3 regions of the Mesorhizobium sp. 113-1-2 genome follow, and region 3 is predicted to be linked to each of the others. Evidence: riboswitches for the same ligand, from Rfam matches in the RefSeq annotation. Region 3 holds a riboswitch; each other region holds the start of a gene.
The links. A riboswitch is a leader RNA that binds a small molecule or an ion and turns the genes downstream of it on or off. The one in region 3 is predicted to bind thiamine pyrophosphate.

Region 1 (6,088 bases), 2.2 Mb from region 3:
GCGGCCTCCAGCGCCGGCGCCAGCCAGCGGGGCCCAAACGAGAGATCGTTGATCACCAGGAGCTGCAAACAGATGATGACGAGGACGGCGGCACGCGCCAACCAGAAGTCGAGCGCGCGGTGGTGGATGACGGCATGCTGGTGACGCATCGAATATCCGGGATGTTCAGATAGGATCAGATGGGCCGGCTGTTCTGCCGGGGAGGGGCAACGGAGCGCCGAAACTCCCGCTCAATCTTGGTCTTGCAATGGCCTGCAAGTATACTTTTTCGTAAGCTTTGAGGTTGGGGCTGTTCGGCAAACCGGACGATGTGGTTTAAGCGCCGCATGGTGGGAATAGACGACTCCATGGATGGTTGGGCGCCGGCGGGGCTGACTGCCACCGGTCTCGACTCGTCATCGGTCTGGCCCGGCCTGCTTCGCCATCCCTGGTATTTGCTCGCGCTTCTGTGCCTGGTGCAGATCGTGTGCTGGACGGTGGTGCCGGCATTGATCGACCCCGCGCCGCCCGGCGATGTGGTGGAAGGTTTCATGTGGGGCCGCGAATGGGTGCTGTTGACCTACAAGCACCCGCAGCTTCCCGGCTGGCTGCTCGAAACCAGTCATCTTCTGACCGGATCATTCCACTGGCCGCAATATTTGCTCGCTCAGCTGACGATTTCGTCGACCTTCGTCCTGGTCTATCTGCTGGCCAGAGACATGCTCGGGCAACGCCGCGCGCTGGCTGCCGTGCTTTTGATGCCGTCGGTCTATTTCTTCGGCTGGCCGACCCCGCAATTCAATCACGACTATGCGCAGATGCCGTTCTGGGCGGCCATATGCTGGCTGCTTTGGCGCGCCGGCCGTGGTGGCGGGCCTGGCTGGTGGCTGGCGCTCGGACTGGTGTCGGGCGTCGGGCTCTATGCCAAGTTCTCCACCGGCCTGCTGCTCGCCTTCGGCGCGCTCTGGCTGCTGTGCAACGCGCGCGCGCGCAGCCGGCTGGCGACGCCTTGGCCGTGGCTCGGCTTTGCCGTTTTTCTAGCGGTGGCTGCGCCGTTGGCCATCGCGCTCTACCGCATCGACTTCTTGCCATTGACCTATTTTGCCGACCGTGACGCGTGGGTAACCGAACACCGGGCGCGCCTCTACTATATCGGCGTCCAGCTGGCCGGGCTCTCCGGCTTTCTCCTGGTGCTGGCGATATCGAGGCTGCTGCGGCGCTCGCCCGCTCCCGAAGCTCCCGTCGAACGCGGCATTCTGGTCTATCTCGTGTGGATGGGGCTTGGGCCGGCGACCCTGATCATGGTGGCCTCGTTGTTCACCGGCACCGGCGAGTCCTGGGGGGCGCCGATGTACAATCTTGTTAGTGTCACGGTGCTTGCCTTTCTCGGCCACCGGCTCGGCGCCATCGAGATGCGAAGGCTGGCGATCTGTGCCTTCCTTTGCATCGTTACCATGTCGGGCGCCTATGCGACCCTCCGCTGGACGGGCTGCAATGTGCGGGGACGCCTGGACGCCGTCTGCTGGCCGGCGCAGCCGATCTCGGACGAGGCCGAGGCGGTCTGGCATGCGGCCGCGCCTGGCCGGCTCGACATTGTCGGCGGCGATACCCAATTGGCCATGCTCGCGGGCCTCAATGCCTATGACAAGCCGTCGATCTTCACCGACCTTGACATGCGGTTCGCGCCCTGGATCACCAGGCAGCGGTTGCGCGACCACGGCATGCTGATGGTTTGGCCGGGTCGTGGCGTGCCGCCGCAACTGCGGGCATGGCTGGGCAACCTCCCGGTCAAGACCATTCTTTTCAACTGGTCGCGCACGGCGCCGCCCGTGCCAATCAGCTTTGCCGCCATTCCGCCCGGCACGCGGTATCTGCCGCTTGACGCCGACAGCCGGACCCGGCATCCGCGCAGCTGAAGCGGTTCGATCCCTTAGCCGCGTCGAAACATCGTTCGCGCATGGCGTTCGTCTCCATGCGACTGGACGAAGCAGGCGACAATGCCCATTTATTGGGAAATCCAATTTTGTCTGCGCAATTCCGGACGGGAAACCGCTACACAAATGGAATTGCCTTTTGAGGAGACGTGACATGGCGACTTCAATCGAACGCGCAGTGCTTGCCGGTGGTTGTTTCTGGGGCATGCAGGATCTGATACGGCGCTACCCCGGTGTCATCTCCACCCGTGTCGGCTATAGCGGCGGCGATGTACCCAACGCCACCTATCGCAACCACGGCACCCATGCCGAAGCCATCGAGATCAATTTCGATCCGGCCGTGATCAGCTATCGCACGCTGCTGGAGCGCTTTTTCCAAATCCACGATCCGACGACGCGCAACCGTCAGGGCAACGACGTTGGGATGAGCTACCGGTCGGCGATCTACTATACGAGCGACGAGCAAAAGCGCGTCGCCGAAGACACCATCGCCGATGTCGATGCTTCCGGCCTGTGGCCCGGCAAGGTCGTCACGGAAGTCGCGCCGGCGGGTGCCTTCTGGGAGGCCGAACCAGAGCACCAGGATTATCTGGAGAAATATCCCAACGGCTATACCTGCCATTTCGTCAGGCCGGGCTGGAAGCTGCCGGTGCGCGAGAAGGCCGTCTCGTAAGGTTTGCGGATCGCTTTCCAGAAGCAAGGCGGCATAACTCCTGTGACCGCGTGAATGCCAACTGTCAGTCGCCGCTTGGCGATTGACAGTTGGTGGCGTTGCTGGCCAACTGCGTATGCTGATTTGCTTCAGGAGATACGCATGAAGAAAATCTATGAGAAGCCACTTCTGGTGAGAGGCGGGCGGCTTTCCGACGTCACCGCCACGGTGCCGTCTTCGATTGTCAAGGCTCCCTGACCGACGGACTTATTTTGCAAACCCGGCCAGGCCTGCCTGATGAGGCTGGCTTGCCGTTCGAATGTCCCTCGACGGGGGTCGGCATGGTTTGCGCCTTGAACGGCCGGTGCTTTTGAGCCCGCAGACCAGGTCGGGCCGGCTTTCCGCGGTGTTCGTGCTCGACATAACCCCTTACACCGGGCCGCTGTTGTCAGGATGGCTTGAAGCAGGCCATCTGATTGACGCGATTGTGGTGCCGGGAATCCGCCAACGCCAAAAACATTTCAGCGTCAGCAATTTTCGCCGAGGGCTGAGACGAAGATTGCTGCTCAAACGCTATATCGGCAACACGCCGGCAAGGCTGATCGAATTTGGCCGGCCCTATGATTGGGGCACACTCGCCAGCCAGTTGTCGGAGACCAAGGCCGATGTGTTGATCTGCTTCGCGTTTCCAGCACTGATACCACAGGATTTGCTCGGCACCTTTGCCAAGGGCGGCCTCAATCTTCACCCGGCACTGTTGCCCAACTACCGGGGTCCGCATCCTCTCCACCGCCTGGCTGTGGACGGCCAGCACGCCGTTCATGGCGGTGTGACGCTGCACAAGATGTCCGCCGATTTCGATGATGGCGACATTCTCGGGCAGGTGTCGTTTTCCGAAGCAGACTGGGTGTCGCTGCAGACCCTGACCGACAGCGTGGCGAGGGCGATGCGCGCGCTGGTGAGTGAGGTGGCTCCCGCCTACTGTAAAGGCAGCCTTTCGGGAATGCGGCAGCCGGCCGGTGATTTCGTCTGGGCGCGGCTGAAGGCGGCCCACACGATGATATCGCCTGAGATGTCGATCGAGCATGTTGCCCTGATGTGGCATGTGCTGGGCACTGTTCCAGGCATCTATCTGGATGTCGCCGGGCACAAGGTCAGGCTGGGGTTCCAGATCAGGCGGCTCGGTCCGCCGACCGGACATGTGCCAGTCAGACGATGGGGGAGCGTGGAGTTCGATCTTGCCGACGGCAGGGTCCGGTATCTCACCTATAGCCGCCTGCTCAAACGGCTCGTGAAACTGCACGCCACGTTCGCGCGCGCTCCAGTCAGAAAGTCGCCCCCTGAAATCCGGCTTTTCGGCAAGGTGGAAGACGGGCACGCGTGAGAGTTGGCGCAGTGCGTTGAAAAAAACGGCTTCCCCTTCGGTTCGAATGGTGCTTTAACGCGCCCATCCACAGGGGTGCTCCGTACGGTCGGGGCTGAGACGGGGGCGGCAAGCCCACAGACCCTAGAAGCTGATCTGGGTAATACCAGCGGAGCGAGGCGGGCTATGTTTTCAGGCGCACAGATTTCCTTATACCCCATGGCTGACGATTTCGTCGGCGTCATCCTGGGCGCGCTCGGCGCGCTCGATCCCTACCGGGACAGGCTCAGGATAGAGACCGACGACATCTCGACCTTGCTGGTGGGGCCGCCCGAAGTGTTGTTCCCGGCGCTGCGCGACCTGTTCGTGGCGGCGGCGCGGAGCGGCAAGCATTGCGTGCTGTCGGCCGCCATTTCGCGCGGCTGCCCGGGCGAGCCGGACGATCCGATCTGCCGCTCCGATGCGTTTGGCGGACCTGTCGGGCCGCTCGGCCCGCGCAAGGAAGCCGCCATCAGCGCGGTGCGCAATGCTGCCGCCACCGGCCAGCCGGCGGCGGCGCAATTCTCGCTCTATGTGATGGGCACCGGCGACCATATGGACGAGATCTATGGCTGCATCGATTTCCTGAAGCAGTCCGGCGTCTACGATCGCTCCAAGAACTTCTGCACCAAGTTGCGCGGCGATACCGGTGCGGTCTTTTCTGCGCTGAACGAGGCTTTCTGCCGCTTCGGGCCGGGCGCCGGCCACGTAACCCTCGACGTCACGGTTTCGGCCAACAGCCCGTCGGCTGTCTAAAACCAGGTGCGCTTCCGCGCGCCGTCAAAGGTTATGCCCGTGGTCTCATCATCAGTCGTGTCGCGCCCGCTCGCGGGTTCCCTTGCCAAGGCCGTACCAGCCGTCATCTCGGTCGGGTTGCTGCTTGTGGGGTGGGAGCTCTACGCCACCTATTCCGGTATCAAGCCGACGATTTTGCCGGCGCCCTCACGTGTCTTCGAGCAGGCGATGCTCAATCGCGAGGCGCTGATCGACAACGCCATTCCCACCATCCGCGCCACGCTGATCGGCTTTGCCTGCTCGCTCGGCGCCGCCTTCGCGCTGTCGATGCTGGTCGACTTCTTCCAGCCGCTGCGGCGTGCGCTGTTTCCCGTCTTCATCGTCAGCCAGACCTTGCCGCTGGTGGCGATCGCGCCGCTGGTGGTGCTGTGGTTCGGCTTCGGGCTGGGGCCGAAGATCATGCTGGTGGCGCTGGTCACCTTCTTCCCGATGCTGGTGGCCCTGGTGCAGGGCTATGAGGCGACCGAGATCGAGATCGGCCAGATGCTGCGCGCCATGGGGGCAGGGCGCTGGCGTGTCTTCGTGCTGGCGCGGCTGCCTTCGGCGCTGCCCTATTTCTTCGCCGGCCTGCGGATCTCCATCACCTATGCCGTGGTCGGCGCCATCTTCGCCGAATATGCCGGCGCGGCGAAGGGGCTGGGCATCTACATGCTCAACGCCAAGAACAATTTCCGCCCCGATCTGGTGCTCGCCGCTGTCGGCGTCAGTGCCGCGCTGACGCTGATCCTGTTCGGGCTGACGGCGTTGCTGCAGCGCCTCGCCATGCCCTGGGAACGGGCCGGCCGGCAGCCGGCAGGGAAGGGGGCGCAGGGATGAGCCGGCTCGAATTGCGGTGTGTACGCAAAGCGTTTGGCGGGCTCGACGTGCTCGCCGACATTTCGCTCAGCGTCGGTGCCGGCGAATTCGTCTCGATCCTTGGGCCTTCAGGCGCCGGCAAGTCGACGCTGTTCCAGCTCCTGACGGGTGCCGAGCATGGCGAGGGCGAGATGTTGTTCGACGGCGCGTCGCTCGACGATCATGGCAGGCATTTTGCCTTCATGCCGCAGCGCGACGCGCTGATGCCGTGGCGGCGCATCCTCGACAACGCGACGCTTGGGCTCGAAGTGCAAGGCATCAGGCGAAAGGCGGCGCGGGCGCGCGTCGCCCCGCTGTTTGCCGAGTTCGGGCTTGCTGGTTTCGAGCGGCATTTTCCGGCACAGCTTTCGGGCGGCATGCGCCAGCGCGCGGCGCTTTTGCGCACGGTGGTGCAGGAGCGCGACATGCTTTTGCTCGACGAGCCGTTCGGCGCGCTCGACGCGCTGACCCGCGCGGCCATGCAGCGCTGGC
Region 2 (6,088 bases), 1.6 Mb from region 3:
CTAGAAAGCCGTCTCGATCAGCGCAATGGAACCCTGTGATTCTTGGGTAATGGATTAAGGTCGGCCAGAGCGCTCGCCGACCATGGCGTCGCCTAGGGCGCTGGACCCAAGCAGGAACCGATGCTTGGATCAGTTGGGGCGACGATCAGCGCCGACAATGTCTTGCCTTGCGACGCCCTTCAGAAAGTTGTTTCTGGAATTGCGTTCGATCAAGGCCCAGCGCAAAACCTTGATGCAGTCGTCGCCGCCGCAATCTTCGCCTTCGGCTTTGTCTACATCCATCCGTTCGAGGACGGAAACGGCCGCATTCACCGCTACCTGATCCACCACGTCCTAGCCATGCACCGCTTCAATCGCCGGGAGTGGTGTTTCCCGTCTCGGCCGCGATCCTGGACCAGATCGACGAGTACAGGCGCGTGCTGGAGAGCAATTCGACGCGCCTTCTGCCATTGGTCGAATGGGAACCGACGCCGCAATTCAACGTCCGGGTGCTGAATGACACCGGGGATTTCTACCGATACTTCGATGCAACCCCGCACGCCGAATTTCTTTATGCCTGCCTTCGGCGGACGATCGAACGGTACCTTCCTTACGAAACAGCTTTTCTGCAGCGCTACGATCAATTCCGGCAACTGGTGAATGCCTTTATCGACACGCCCAAGCGGCTGATCGATCTGCTCTTCCGTTTCCTTAACCAGAATGGTGGCCCCTATCGAGCCGCGCCCTCGGAAAGGAATTACCGGCTCTGACCAATGACGAAGCGCGGGCGGCTCGAGGCGATCTATGCGCAGACCAGAAAACGGCAAAGCACGCGGCAGAAGCCTCTCCCTGGGACTGCCGGTCGACCCTTGCGTTAGCGCCGAAACTCGGGACGTCAAGTTCTGGGGCAAACCGGACAAGCCGAAGGTGTGTCGGGAATGCTGCTGCGCCACGGCAGTGATTTCTGCATCATCTATACGCCTATATACGCAGTGTCGGCGTCAGCACCCCAGCGGTCGAAGATACGCGACAAGTCGCGTGCAAGTCATCTTGGGGACGCTGACAACAAGGTACGTGCGCTCAATCGCGTCCACCCCATTCACAAAACCGGCTCCGTGGAGTAGTGGGAACGCAGAGAAATCTCCGGTCGCAGCCTTACCCGGTCAAAACAAGGATTCAAACCATGAAAGCCCTCGTCATCTGCTCCGGCGGATTGGACTCTGTTTCGCTCGCTCACAAGGTGGCGACCGAGCAGAAACTCATTGGCCTGCTTTCGTTCGATTACGGCCAGAGGCACAAAAAGGAACTCGGCTTTGCCGCTATCTGCGCCAAGCGGCTGGCTGTTCCGCACCAGATCGTCGATATCCGCGATGTTGGCCGGAACCTGAGCGGCTCGGCGCTGACTGATAATGTGGACGTGCCCGACGGGCACTATGCCGAAGACTCCATGAGGATCACGGTGGTGCCGAATAGGAACGCCATCATGCTGGCCATCGCCTTCGGGGTTGCCGCCGCGCAGAAGGCCGATGCGGTGGCCACTGCCGTCCACGGCGGAGATCATTTCATCTATCCCGATTGCCGGCCCGCTTTTATCGACGCCTTTCAGACGATGCAGAACCATGCCCTCGCAGGCTACGCCGATATCCGCCTGTACGCTCCGTATGTGAATATGTCGAAGGCCGACATCGTCAGCGAGGGGGCAAAGTACGCCACACCGTTCGAGGCGACGTGGTCCTGCTACAAGGGCGGTGCACTTCATTGCGGTCGCTGCGGGACATGCGTCGAACGGCGCGAAGCATTCGATCTGGCCGGCATCACCGACCCGACAGATTATGAGGACGCAGACTTCTGGCTCCACGCTATCCAGACAAGGAGCGCGTGATGTTCCGCATTACCAAAGAGTTCCACTTCTCGGCCTCGCATCAGCTCACCTCCTTGCCACCAGATCATCAGTGCGCACGTCTGCACGGCCACAACTACATCGTCGTAGTGGAGCTTTCAGGTGGCGAACTGGACGAACACGGCTTTGTGCGCGACTACCAAGATCTGGCGGCGTTCAAGCACTACATCGATGGGACGTTCGACCATCGGCATCTTAACGACGTGCTGGGGCATGACCATGCCACAGCGGAATGTCTGGCCAGGCACTTCTACGACTGGTGCAAGGTGCGGCTACCCGAAACCTCCGCCGTGCGGGTGAGCGAGACGCCGAAAACCTGGGCGGAATACCGACCATGACTTGCGCGTTGCATCCCGGAATCCGGGTGAGCGAGATTTTTGGGCCGACCATTCAGGGCGAAGGCGTGCTGATCGGCTTGCCGACGGTGTTCGTAAGAACCGGCGGGTGCGATTATCGCTGTTCCTGGTGCGACAGCCTGCATGCGGTGGACCGTCGCTTCCGCCATGATTGGGAGATGATGTCTTCCGACGCGGTTTGGCAAAAGGTCATTGCACTTTCCGGCGGTCAGCCCGTGATGGTATCGCTGTCGGGCGGCAATCCGGCCATCCAGCCGCTTGGCCAGTTGATCGACCGCGGGCATGGTGAGGGCTACCGTTTTGCATTGGAAACCCAAGGTTCGGTGTCTAAGCAATGGTTCGCGGATCTCGACGTGCTGGTACTCAGCCCCAAGCCGCCCTCAAGTGAAATGACGACAGATTGGGCCGCGTTCGACGCCTGCTTAGAGGCGGCGCAGGATAAGCCGCAGACGGCGCTCAAGCTCGTCGTCTTCGACGAAGATGACTATGCCTATGCCAAAGACGCCGCGGCGCGCTACCCGCAATTACCCGTCTATCTGCAGCCCGGCAATCACACGCCGCCGCGTCCCGGCAACGAAGACGCGTTCATCGACATGGCCGGTGTGATGAGGCGCATGGAATGGCTGGTTGAAAAAGTGACCCGTGACATGTGGTTCGAGGCGCGTGTACTGCCGCAGCTTCATGTTCTGCTCTGGGGAAACAAACGGGGCGTCTAGCCGAAGGGGAAGGATTGCCGACGATGAGCAAGACAGACCTCTATAGCAATCTCACCCAACTGGGCGGCAGCAGCGTCGTTCCGGAAAGCCCCGAAAACACCGTGCTGGAAAAGGCACCGAAATCCGCATGAGGGCTCGCCTTATTGGGGGCGCTTCACCGCTCCTCTGGAGCGTGACTTGCTCTCGATACTACCATGCTTTTCCGCTGGGTTTGTTTGGTCGCCGATCACCGCTGCGGGACGAATGCGCTTGACAAAATAGCGAAGGGCCGTTCAATTCGATGCATTCACCAGGGGAGTCCCGGCAAGGGGCTGAGATACTGCTGGCTTTCGCGGCGCAGTGACCCGTTGAACCTGATCCAGTTCATACTGGCGTAGGGACGGTGCAAGCGCTTTGCGGGAGTTTACGCCCGAGGTCCTGTTTCGGCAGGTTGGCAGAAGCGTCTTTTCATCCTTCCGGCACAGAACTGGGTCTCCAATGCATGAGCAAAGGAGCCTCACGATGAATGCCCTCACCCCCGCCGTGTCGACGGGACCACTGCCCGCCTCGCGGAAAATCCACAAATCCGGCGTCCTCCACCCGCAGATCAGGGTGCCGATGCGCGAAATCTCCGTCCATCCGACGGCCGGCGAACCGCCCATCACCGTCTACGATCCGTCAGGACCCTATACGGACCCTGCTGTCGAAACCAACATCGAAAAGGGCCTTGCCCGGCTTCGCCACGAATGGGTCACGGCGCGCGGCGATGTCGAAGCCTATGACGGCCGCCATGTCCGGCCGGAAGACAATGGATTCGTCACGGGCGAGCGCCTGACGCCGGAATTTCCCATTCGCAATCGGCCGCTCAGGGCCAAGGCAGGCAAGGCGGTCACGCAGCTAGCCTATGCGCGCGCCGGCATCATCACGCCTGAAATGGAGTTCGTCGCCATCCGCGAGAACCTCGGCCGCGAGATCCTGCGCGGCAAGCTTGAGCGCGACGGCGAAGCCTTCGGCGCGGCGATCCCCGACTTCGTCACGCCGGAGTTCGTGCGCGACGAGGTGGCGCGCGGACGCGCGATCATTCCCGCCAACATCAATCATCCCGAGAGCGAGCCGATGATCATCGGCCGCAATTTCCTGGTGAAGATCAACGCCAATATCGGAAATTCGGCGGTCACCTCCTCGATGGCCGAGGAGGTCGAAAAGATGGTCTGGGCGATCCGCTGGGGCGCCGATACGGTGATGGACCTCTCGACCGGCCGCAACATCCACAACATCCGCGAATGGATCGTGCGCAATGCGCCGGTGCCGATCGGCACGGTGCCTCTCTATCAGGCGCTCGAAAAGGTCAACGGCATCGCCGAGGATCTGAGCTGGGAGGTCTACCGCGACACGCTGATCGAACAGGCCGAACAGGGCGTCGACTATTTCACCATCCACGCAGGCGTGCGGCTGCACTACATCCCGCTGACGGTCGACCGGGTCACGGGTATCGTGTCGCGCGGCGGGTCGATCATGGCCAAATGGTGCCTGCACCATCACCAGGAGAGCTTCCTTTACGAGCATTTCGCCGAAATCTGCGACATCTGCCGCGCCTATGACGTGTCCTTTTCGCTCGGCGACGGCCTTCGTCCCGGCTCGATCGCCGACGCCAACGACGCGGCGCAATTCGCCGAGCTGGAAACGCTCGGCGAGCTGACGAAGATCGCCTGGGCCAAGGATTGCCAGGTGATGATCGAGGGGCCCGGCCACGTGCCGATGCACAAGATCAAGGAGAACATGGACAAGCAACTCGCCGTCTGCGGCGAGGCGCCTTTCTATACGCTTGGACCGCTGACGACCGACATCGCGCCGGGTTACGACCACATCACCTCAGGTATCGGCGCCGCCATGATCGGCTGGTTCGGCACCGCCATGCTCTGCTACGTCACACCGAAGGAACATCTCGGCCTTCCCGATCGCAACGACGTCAAGATTGGCGTGATCACCTACAAGATCGCAGCACACGCCGCCGACCTGGGGAAGGGGCATCCGGCGGCGAAAGTCAGGGATGACGCCCTTTCCCGCGCGCGCTTCGAGTTCCGCTGGGAGGACCAGTTCAACCTGTCGCTCGATCCCGAAACAGCGCGGTCCTTCCACGACCAGACCTTGCCCAAGGAAGCGCACAAGCTGGCGCATTTCTGCTCGATGTGCGGGCCGAAATTCTGCTCGATGCGGATTTCCCACGACATTCGTGCCGAAGCGCAGAAGGAGGGCATGGCGGCGATGGCGGCGAAATACCGCGAGGGCGGCGATCTCTACGTGCCGGCGGACGAGACCGGCACACCGCTGGTGCCGGAGGCGCATGAGCGGTCATGAGGGTGCTGGTCAAAGGGGCCGGCGTCGCCGGTCTCACCGCAGCCTTCGAACTCGCCACGCGCGGCGCGGCGGTGACAGTTGCTGAGACAAGACATGGCCTCGGCGGCAATGCGTCGTGGTTCGCCGGCGGCATGCTGGCGCCATGGTGCGAGCGCGAAAGCGCCGAGCAACCGGTGCTGGATCTCGGACGCGATGCCGCCGACTGGTGGGAGGCGGCAACGCCCGGGCAGGTGACGCGGGCCGGAACACTGGTCGTGGCCGCGCCGCGCGATGCGGGCGAACTCGACCGGTTCGCCAGCCGCACGTCGGGTCATCGGCGCGTCGATGAGGATGAAATCGCGTTGCTCGAGCCCGACCTCGCCGGCCGCTTCCGCCGCGGACTGCTCTTCTCCGACGAAGCCCATCTCGACCCGCGCCAGGCGATGGCGGCACTTCATGACAGGCTGGCGGCGATGGGAGTCGAATTCCACTTCTGCGCCGATGCCCCGGCTGTTTCCGGGTTCGGTCGTCAAATCGACTGCACGGGAATGTCCGCCGTCGATGGAAGGCTGCGTGGCGTTCGTGGCGAGATGCTGATCCTGCGTACGCCTGATGTCTCGCTGTCGCGCCCGGTCCGGCTGCTTCATCCGCGCTTTCCGCTCTATATGGTGCCACGCACCGACCACCGTTTCATGATCGGCGCGACGATGATCGAGAGCCAGTCCACTGGACCTGTCACGGCTCGTTCAATGATGGAGCTTTTGGGCGCGGCCTATGCCCTCCATCCGGCCTTTGGCGAGGCCGAGATCGTTGAAACCGGT
Region 3 (6,088 bases):
GGGCAATCTTGTCGCCGGCCGAAGCCGTCAAGGCGGCGCCATCGAGCAGCGGCGTGCCGCCGAAGGTCAGTTTTATCCCGTCGAGATTGAGAAGGGGCGGGGCCATGTCAGCTTTCGGGTAGCGGATAGGGATGCGCGAGCAGCAGTGCGCGGCCGTGGCCGAGCGCGATCTCGAGGCGGCCCCGAACCTCGTTGGAGATGGTCAGTGAAGAACCGAAGGCCACCTCGACCTGGTTCAGCGGCCATTTCGCGCCGGTGACGGTCAGGCCGGCAAGCTCGGAAAAACCGAGGATCGAAAACAGCGTGCCGTCGGCATAGTCGAAGCCGGCCGTTCCCAACAGCAGGGGGATACCTTCCTGGGCGCCGCTGGTCAGCAGCACATCCGTTCCGGCCTCGGCCAGCCGCAAGCCGAGCGCCAGATGCAGGAAAGCGTGGTCGGCACGCTTGCCGCCGAAGGCACCCGCCAGCACAAGACGAGTCGCGCCGCGCTCGAGGGCTGCGGCGACCGCCAGTTCGCCGTCGGTCTTGTCCTTCTCCGCCGGGAAGGTCTGGCGCGGCACCGCGGCGAGGTCGGCGGGGAGATCGGCGGGAACCGAATCGAAATCGCCCACCCACAGTTCGGGCACAAGGCCGAGCAGCCGGGCATGGCCGATGCCGGCATCCGCGGCGATGACGCGTGAGCCTTCGACCTGGCGGTCGAGCCGGGGCGTGCGGATGAGATCGCCGCCAAGCAGGATGGTGAATGTGCTCATATCTGGTGGCCTGTACCAGCCCGGCAGCGGAAACGGAAGGCCGGCAAACTGCCACTTGCGCGGTTCCTCGGCCGGGCCTATGTGTCGAAACGCTCTAACGGGGTGCCGGACGCGATCTTCGCGGACCGGCTGAGAGGCAATCTCGCCAACCCGCTGAACCTGATCCGGTTTGTACCGGCGGAGGGATTAGACGTTTCGGCCAGTCCGACGCCTCAATTCCTTTCAATTCGAACGAAGGAGGCGCCGATGCGCACGCTTTTATACGCTCTTGTCTCAGCCATGGTCGTGACGCTGTCCGGGCCGGCCTTGGCCAAGGACAAGCTCACCGTCTACACCTATGAGAGCTTCACCGCCGACTGGGGTCCCGGCCCCGTGGTTAAGAAGGAATTCGAGGCCGAATGCGGCTGCGATGTCGAGTTCGTCTCGGTCGCCGATGGCGTGGCGCTGCTCAACCGCGTCAAGCTCGAAGGGGCGTCGACCAAGGCCGATATCGTGCTCGGCCTCGACACCAATCTCACCGCTGATGCCAAGGCTAGCGGGTTGTTCGCCCCGCATGGCACGGTCTCCGATGTCAACGTGCCGGGTGGCTGGAGCGACGATACGTTTGTGCCCTTCGATTACGGCTATTTCGCTGTTGTCTATGACACGCAGAAGCTGAAGACGCCGCCCAAGAGCCTGAAGGAACTGGTCGAAGGCAGCACCGACGACAAGATCGTCATCCAGGATCCGCGCACCTCGACACCCGGCCTCGGCCTGCTGTTGTGGGTGAAGTCGGTGTATGGCGACAAGGCGCCGGAAGCCTGGGCCAAGCTCAAGACAAAGGTGCTCACCGTGACGCCGGGCTGGAGCGAGGCCTATGGCCTGTTCACCAAGGGCGAGGCGCCGATGGTGCTGTCCTACACGACGTCGCCGGCCTACCACATGGTCGCGGAGAACACGCAGCGCTACCAGGCGGCTTCCTTCGAGGAAGGCGAGTATCTGCAGATCGAGGTCGCTGGCATCACCACGACCGGCGCCAAGAACCCGCTGGCGGCAAAATTCATCGCCTTCATGACCGGCCCGAAATTCCAGGACGCCATCCCCGAGACCAACTGGATGTTCCCGGCTGGAAAGACCGACAAGCCGCTCAACCCGGCCTTCGACAAACTGGTCAAGCCGACCAAGACCTTGCTGTTCAGCCCCGAAGAGGTCGCGGCCAACCGCAAGGCCTGGGTCGATGAATGGCTGGCGGTGATGAGCAAATGAGTGCGCTTCTCACCCTCCCCCTTGTGGGGAGGGTCGATCCGCGAAGCGGAGCGGGGTGGGGGCTGCGACGCTGAGCACTGCCTCACCCCCACCCCGGCTCGCGGACACCGCTTCGCGGCATCCGCGTTCCGACCCTCCCCACAAAGGGGAGGGTGGAAGGCGCGCGTCTGACTCCCGCATCAGTGCCGGCATCATCGCGCTCGCCGCCATCACACTGCTGATCGGCGGCGCGTTTGCCGGGCTGCTTGTCGAAGGCGCTCATGACCTTTCGGGCGCCTGGGCAGCTTTCGATCCCTATCTCCTACGTGTCGTGCGCTTCACGCTCTGGCAGGCAGCCCTTTCGACCCTGCTCTCGGTTATCCCAGCTCTGTTCGTCGCACGCGCGCTGTCGCGGCATCCGCGTTTTTTCGGCCGCGCCTTCATCCTGCAGCTCTTCGCCGTGCCGCTGGCGCTGCCGGCGATCGTCGCGGCGCTCGGCATTCTCGCGCTTTACGGCCGCGCCGGCTATTTCGCCGGGCTGTTCAGCGCCGTCGGCGGTCAGGGCTGGCCAGGCATCTATGGCCTGCCCGGCATTCTCGTCGCCCACGTCTTCTTCAACCTGCCGTTGGCGACGCGGCTGTTCCTTGAGGCGCTGCAGACCATTCCCGCCGACCAATGGCGGCTGGCGAGCCAGCTCGGCATGGGGGCGCGGCCGGCGTTCCGGCTGATCGAATGGCCGACGCTGCGCGGTGCCTTACCCGGCGTCGCCGGTCTGGTCTTCATGCTCTGCATCACATCCTTCACCATCGTTTTGACGCTGGGCGGTGGGCCGGCCGCGACGACGCTGGAGGTCGGCATTTACCAGGCGCTGCGCTTCGATTTCGATCCCGCGCGGGCTGTCGCCCTGACGACGCTGCAGATCGCGCTCACCTTCGTCGTGGTGCTGGCGCTGACGCGGCTTGGCGCCAATGTCGTCGGCGACACCAACCTGCCGGTCGCGCCGCGCCGCTATCTCTCCGTCAACGGGACCGAGACCACACTGAACGCCGCGCTTATCGTGCTGGCGCTGCTGTTCGTTGTCGGACCCATGGCGGCCACGGTGCTCGCCGGGTTAGGGGCCGATCTCGGCCGGCTCGCCGGCGAAGCCACTGTTCGGCAGGTTACACTGACCAGTGCGGTGCTGGCCTTCCTGTCGGCGCTGCTTTCGGTGATGCTGTCGCTGGCCCTGACCATGGCGCGACGGGCACTGGCGTTGAACCGCCGCGCCGGTCCAAGGACAGTGCTCGAACATGCAACCGACACCGGCGCCGGTTTTGTCCTGGTCGTGCCGCCGATCGTCATCGGCGCCGGCTGGTTCCTGTTGCTGCGCCATGCCGGCGATGTCTTTGCCATCGCCCCGGTCATGGTCGCCACCGTCAATGCTGTTATGGCGATGCCGTTCGCGCTGCGCGCCGTCCGCCCCGCCTATGACGCGGCGAGCGAGCGTCACGAACGGCTCTGCGCGCAGCTCGGCATTTCCGGCTGGGCGAGGCTGCGGCTGGTGGACTGGCCGTCATTGCGGCGGCCGCTCGCCACCGCTTTTGCTTTCGCCATGGCGCTGTCGCTTGGCGATCTCGGCGTCATTGCGCTGTTCGGCAGTGATTCCGTGCAGACCTTGCCTTACCTTCTGCTTTCGCGCATGGGCAGCTACCGCACCGAGGACGCCGCCGGCCTGGCGCTGTTGCTTGGCCTGGTCTGCCTCGCTTTGGTACTGGCCGCGGATTGGCTGGGAAGGGAAAAGGTCCGTAATGTCTGACGGGGCGGTGGGCAGGAAGGGCGTTCCGGTACGGCTGGACAAGGTCTCGTTCAGCTATGGCGAGGCGCTGATTGCTTTCGATGTCGGGTTCGCCGCGGCGGAAATCACCGCCATTATGGGGCCGAGCGGTTCGGGAAAGTCGACGTTGCTCAACCTGATCGCTGGCTTCGAGACACCGCAGTCCGGCCGCGTGCTGATCGGCGGGGCCGATGTCGGCGCCGCGCCGCCAGCCGCGCGGCCGGTGTCGATGGTGTTCCAGGAAAACAATCTTTTTGCCCATCTTTCCGTCGAGCAGAATGTCGGGCTCGGCCGCTCGCCAGCGCTGCGGCTGACCGAGGCCGATCGAATCGCCATCGCCGAGGCGTTGGAACGCACAGGGCTTGGCGGCAAGGAAAGACGCTTGCCGCATGAACTCTCCGGCGGCGAGCGCCAGCGTGTTGCGTTGGCGCGCGTCCTGGTGCGCGATCGCCCGGTGCTTCTGCTCGACGAACCCTTTGCTTCGCTGGGGCCGGCCTTGCGCGACGACATGCTCGATCTGGTTGCCGGCTTGCATGCCGAACGCGGCATGACAGTGCTGTTCGTCACGCATCAGCCTCAGGATGCCCACCGGATCGGCCAGAATGTGGTGTTTCTGGACAATGGTGCAGTCGCTGCCACCGGCAGCGCGGAAGATTTCTTTGCCGGGGCTGGTCCGGAGGTGTTCCAGCGCTATGTCGGTGCGAGTGCCGGGAATGCGGTATCACGAGATATTGCCCGGAAGCCGACATAATTTACGGTCAAACCGGCTACAGGCGATGGGGCGCTTGCTTGCCATGGCAGAAGTAGTGTGGCTAGGTCCGCCTACTGGTCGGCACAAGCCGTGATTTGCCTACAGCATCCGCCGCACGCCCCGAGGGACGCGCGACGGATGCTGTAGAAGTTTGTTTTTAGCGCATGATGGGTTCCGAGGATCGCCCCCGATTTTCGTGGTCATGCGCCGGGACCTGAAAGGAAGCCGTTCTGGCGATCGGCGTCGACAAGCTACGAATGAATCCGCTGGCGCGCTTTCTGGCGCTGGCCGGCTTTGCCGTGGCCTTGGCAAGCTGCCAGATGTTCACGCCTCCGGAAGTCCAGGAGTCCGGCTTCCAGCCGTCCGACAGGCCGATCACGGTCGACAATGTCGGCGCCAACAACAAGCTTGCCGAACTCGCCAAGGCGCAGCATCCGCGCATCCTGGCCACCTATGGTGGCGAGTATTCCGATCCCAAGCTCGAGCGCATGGTTGCCAAGGTGGTCGGCAATCTGACCGTGGTGTCGGCGAACCCGACCCAGACCTATCGCATCACCATTCTCAATTCGCCGAACGTCAACGCTTTCGCGCTGCCGGGCGGCTATCTCTACATCACGCGCGGCCTTTTGGCGCTCGCCAATGATTCGTCGGAACTCGCCGCCGTCATCGCGCATGAGATGGGCCACGTCACCGCCAATCACGGCCTGCAGCGTCAGCAGCTGGAGGCCGAGGAAGGCCTGGCGACCAAGGTGGTCTCGGATGTGCTCGGCGACAGCCCGACCGCCAAGGCGGCATTGATCCGCGGCAAGCTCCGACTGGCGCAGTTCTCGCGCAACCAGGAGCTGGAGGCGGATGCCATCGGCATCAAGTCGATCGGCGAAGCCGGCTACGATCCCTATGCCGCTGGCCGCTTCCTGCAGTCGATGTCGGCCTATACCGACTTCCGCTCGATCAGCGGTGCCACCGATGCCAGCCTCGACTTCCTGGCGACGCACCCCAACACGCCACAGCGTATCGACCTGGCGCAGCGTCACGCCCGCCAGTTCGGCATGCCCGGGGTCGGCACGCGCGACCGCGATTCTTTCCTCGCCGGCATAGACGGCCTGCTCTATGGCGATACGCCGGAAGAAGGCTATGTGCGCGGCGAGACCTTCCTTCATCCGGGCCTCGGCGTCTCCTTCACGGTGCCGGACGGTTTCATCATCGACAATTCGGCGGCGGCGGTGACGGCGACGGGGCCGGGCGACATTGCGATCCGCTTCGACGGCGTCTCGATCGACAAGAACCGCGCCTTGACCGACTACATCAGAAGCGGCTGGGTGGCCGGTCTCGACGACAGCACCGTCAAGCAGGAAACCATCAACGGCAACGAGGCCGCGACCGCGCATGCCGGCGCGGAAGGCTGGCAGTTCGATATCGCGGTGATCCGCGCCGGCGGCCAAGTCTACCGGCTGCTGACCGCGGCACCGTCGGCCAGCACCTCGCTGGAGACGGTGGCGCGCTCGGTCAGCGGGTCGTTTCGTATCCTCAGTCCTGCGGAAAAGGCGG

Region 1: it holds a riboswitch for thiamine pyrophosphate, as region 3 does, so the genes downstream of both, JN279_RS17630 (YkoF family thiamine/hydroxymethylpyrimidine-binding protein) here and thiB (thiamine ABC transporter substrate binding subunit) in region 3, are expected to answer to the same signal.
Region 2: it holds a riboswitch for thiamine pyrophosphate, as region 3 does, so the genes downstream of both, thiC (phosphomethylpyrimidine synthase ThiC) here and thiB (thiamine ABC transporter substrate binding subunit) in region 3, are expected to answer to the same signal.

The regions. Positions count from the first base shown of each region.
Region 1 is NZ_AP023242.1:3,628,815-3,634,902, forward strand. It holds gene JN279_RS17610 (hypothetical protein) at 1-149, opposite strand, end outside; gene JN279_RS17615 (glycosyltransferase family 39 protein) at 348-1,895, shown strand; gene msrA (peptide-methionine (S)-S-oxide reductase MsrA) at 2,068-2,586, shown strand; gene JN279_RS17625 (formyltransferase family protein) at 3,125-3,949, shown strand; TPP riboswitch at 4,011-4,124, shown strand; gene JN279_RS17630 (YkoF family thiamine/hydroxymethylpyrimidine-binding protein) at 4,115-4,723, shown strand; gene JN279_RS17635 (ABC transporter permease) at 4,757-5,578, shown strand; gene JN279_RS17640 (ABC transporter ATP-binding protein) at 5,575-6,088, shown strand, end outside.
Region 2 is NZ_AP023242.1:7,795,390-7,801,477, forward strand. It holds gene JN279_RS38890 (hypothetical protein) at 130-327, opposite strand; gene JN279_RS38895 (Fic family protein) at 253-495, shown strand; gene JN279_RS38900 (hypothetical protein) at 489-749, shown strand; gene queC (7-cyano-7-deazaguanine synthase QueC) at 1,163-1,861, shown strand; gene queD (6-carboxytetrahydropterin synthase QueD) at 1,861-2,217, shown strand; gene queE (7-carboxy-7-deazaguanine synthase QueE) at 2,214-2,951, shown strand; TPP riboswitch at 3,233-3,349, shown strand; gene thiC (phosphomethylpyrimidine synthase ThiC) at 3,453-5,288, shown strand; gene thiO (glycine oxidase ThiO) at 5,285-6,088, shown strand, end outside.
Region 3 is NZ_AP023242.1:1,478,248-1,484,335, forward strand. It holds gene JN279_RS07080 (ABC-F family ATP-binding cassette domain-containing protein) at 1-106, opposite strand, end outside; gene JN279_RS07085 (thiamine diphosphokinase) at 108-752, opposite strand; TPP riboswitch at 841-955, shown strand; gene thiB (thiamine ABC transporter substrate binding subunit) at 999-1,997, shown strand; gene thiP (thiamine/thiamine pyrophosphate ABC transporter permease) at 2,176-3,771, shown strand; gene thiQ (thiamine ABC transporter ATP-binding protein) at 3,764-4,540, shown strand; gene JN279_RS07105 (M48 family metalloprotease) at 4,798-6,088, shown strand, end outside.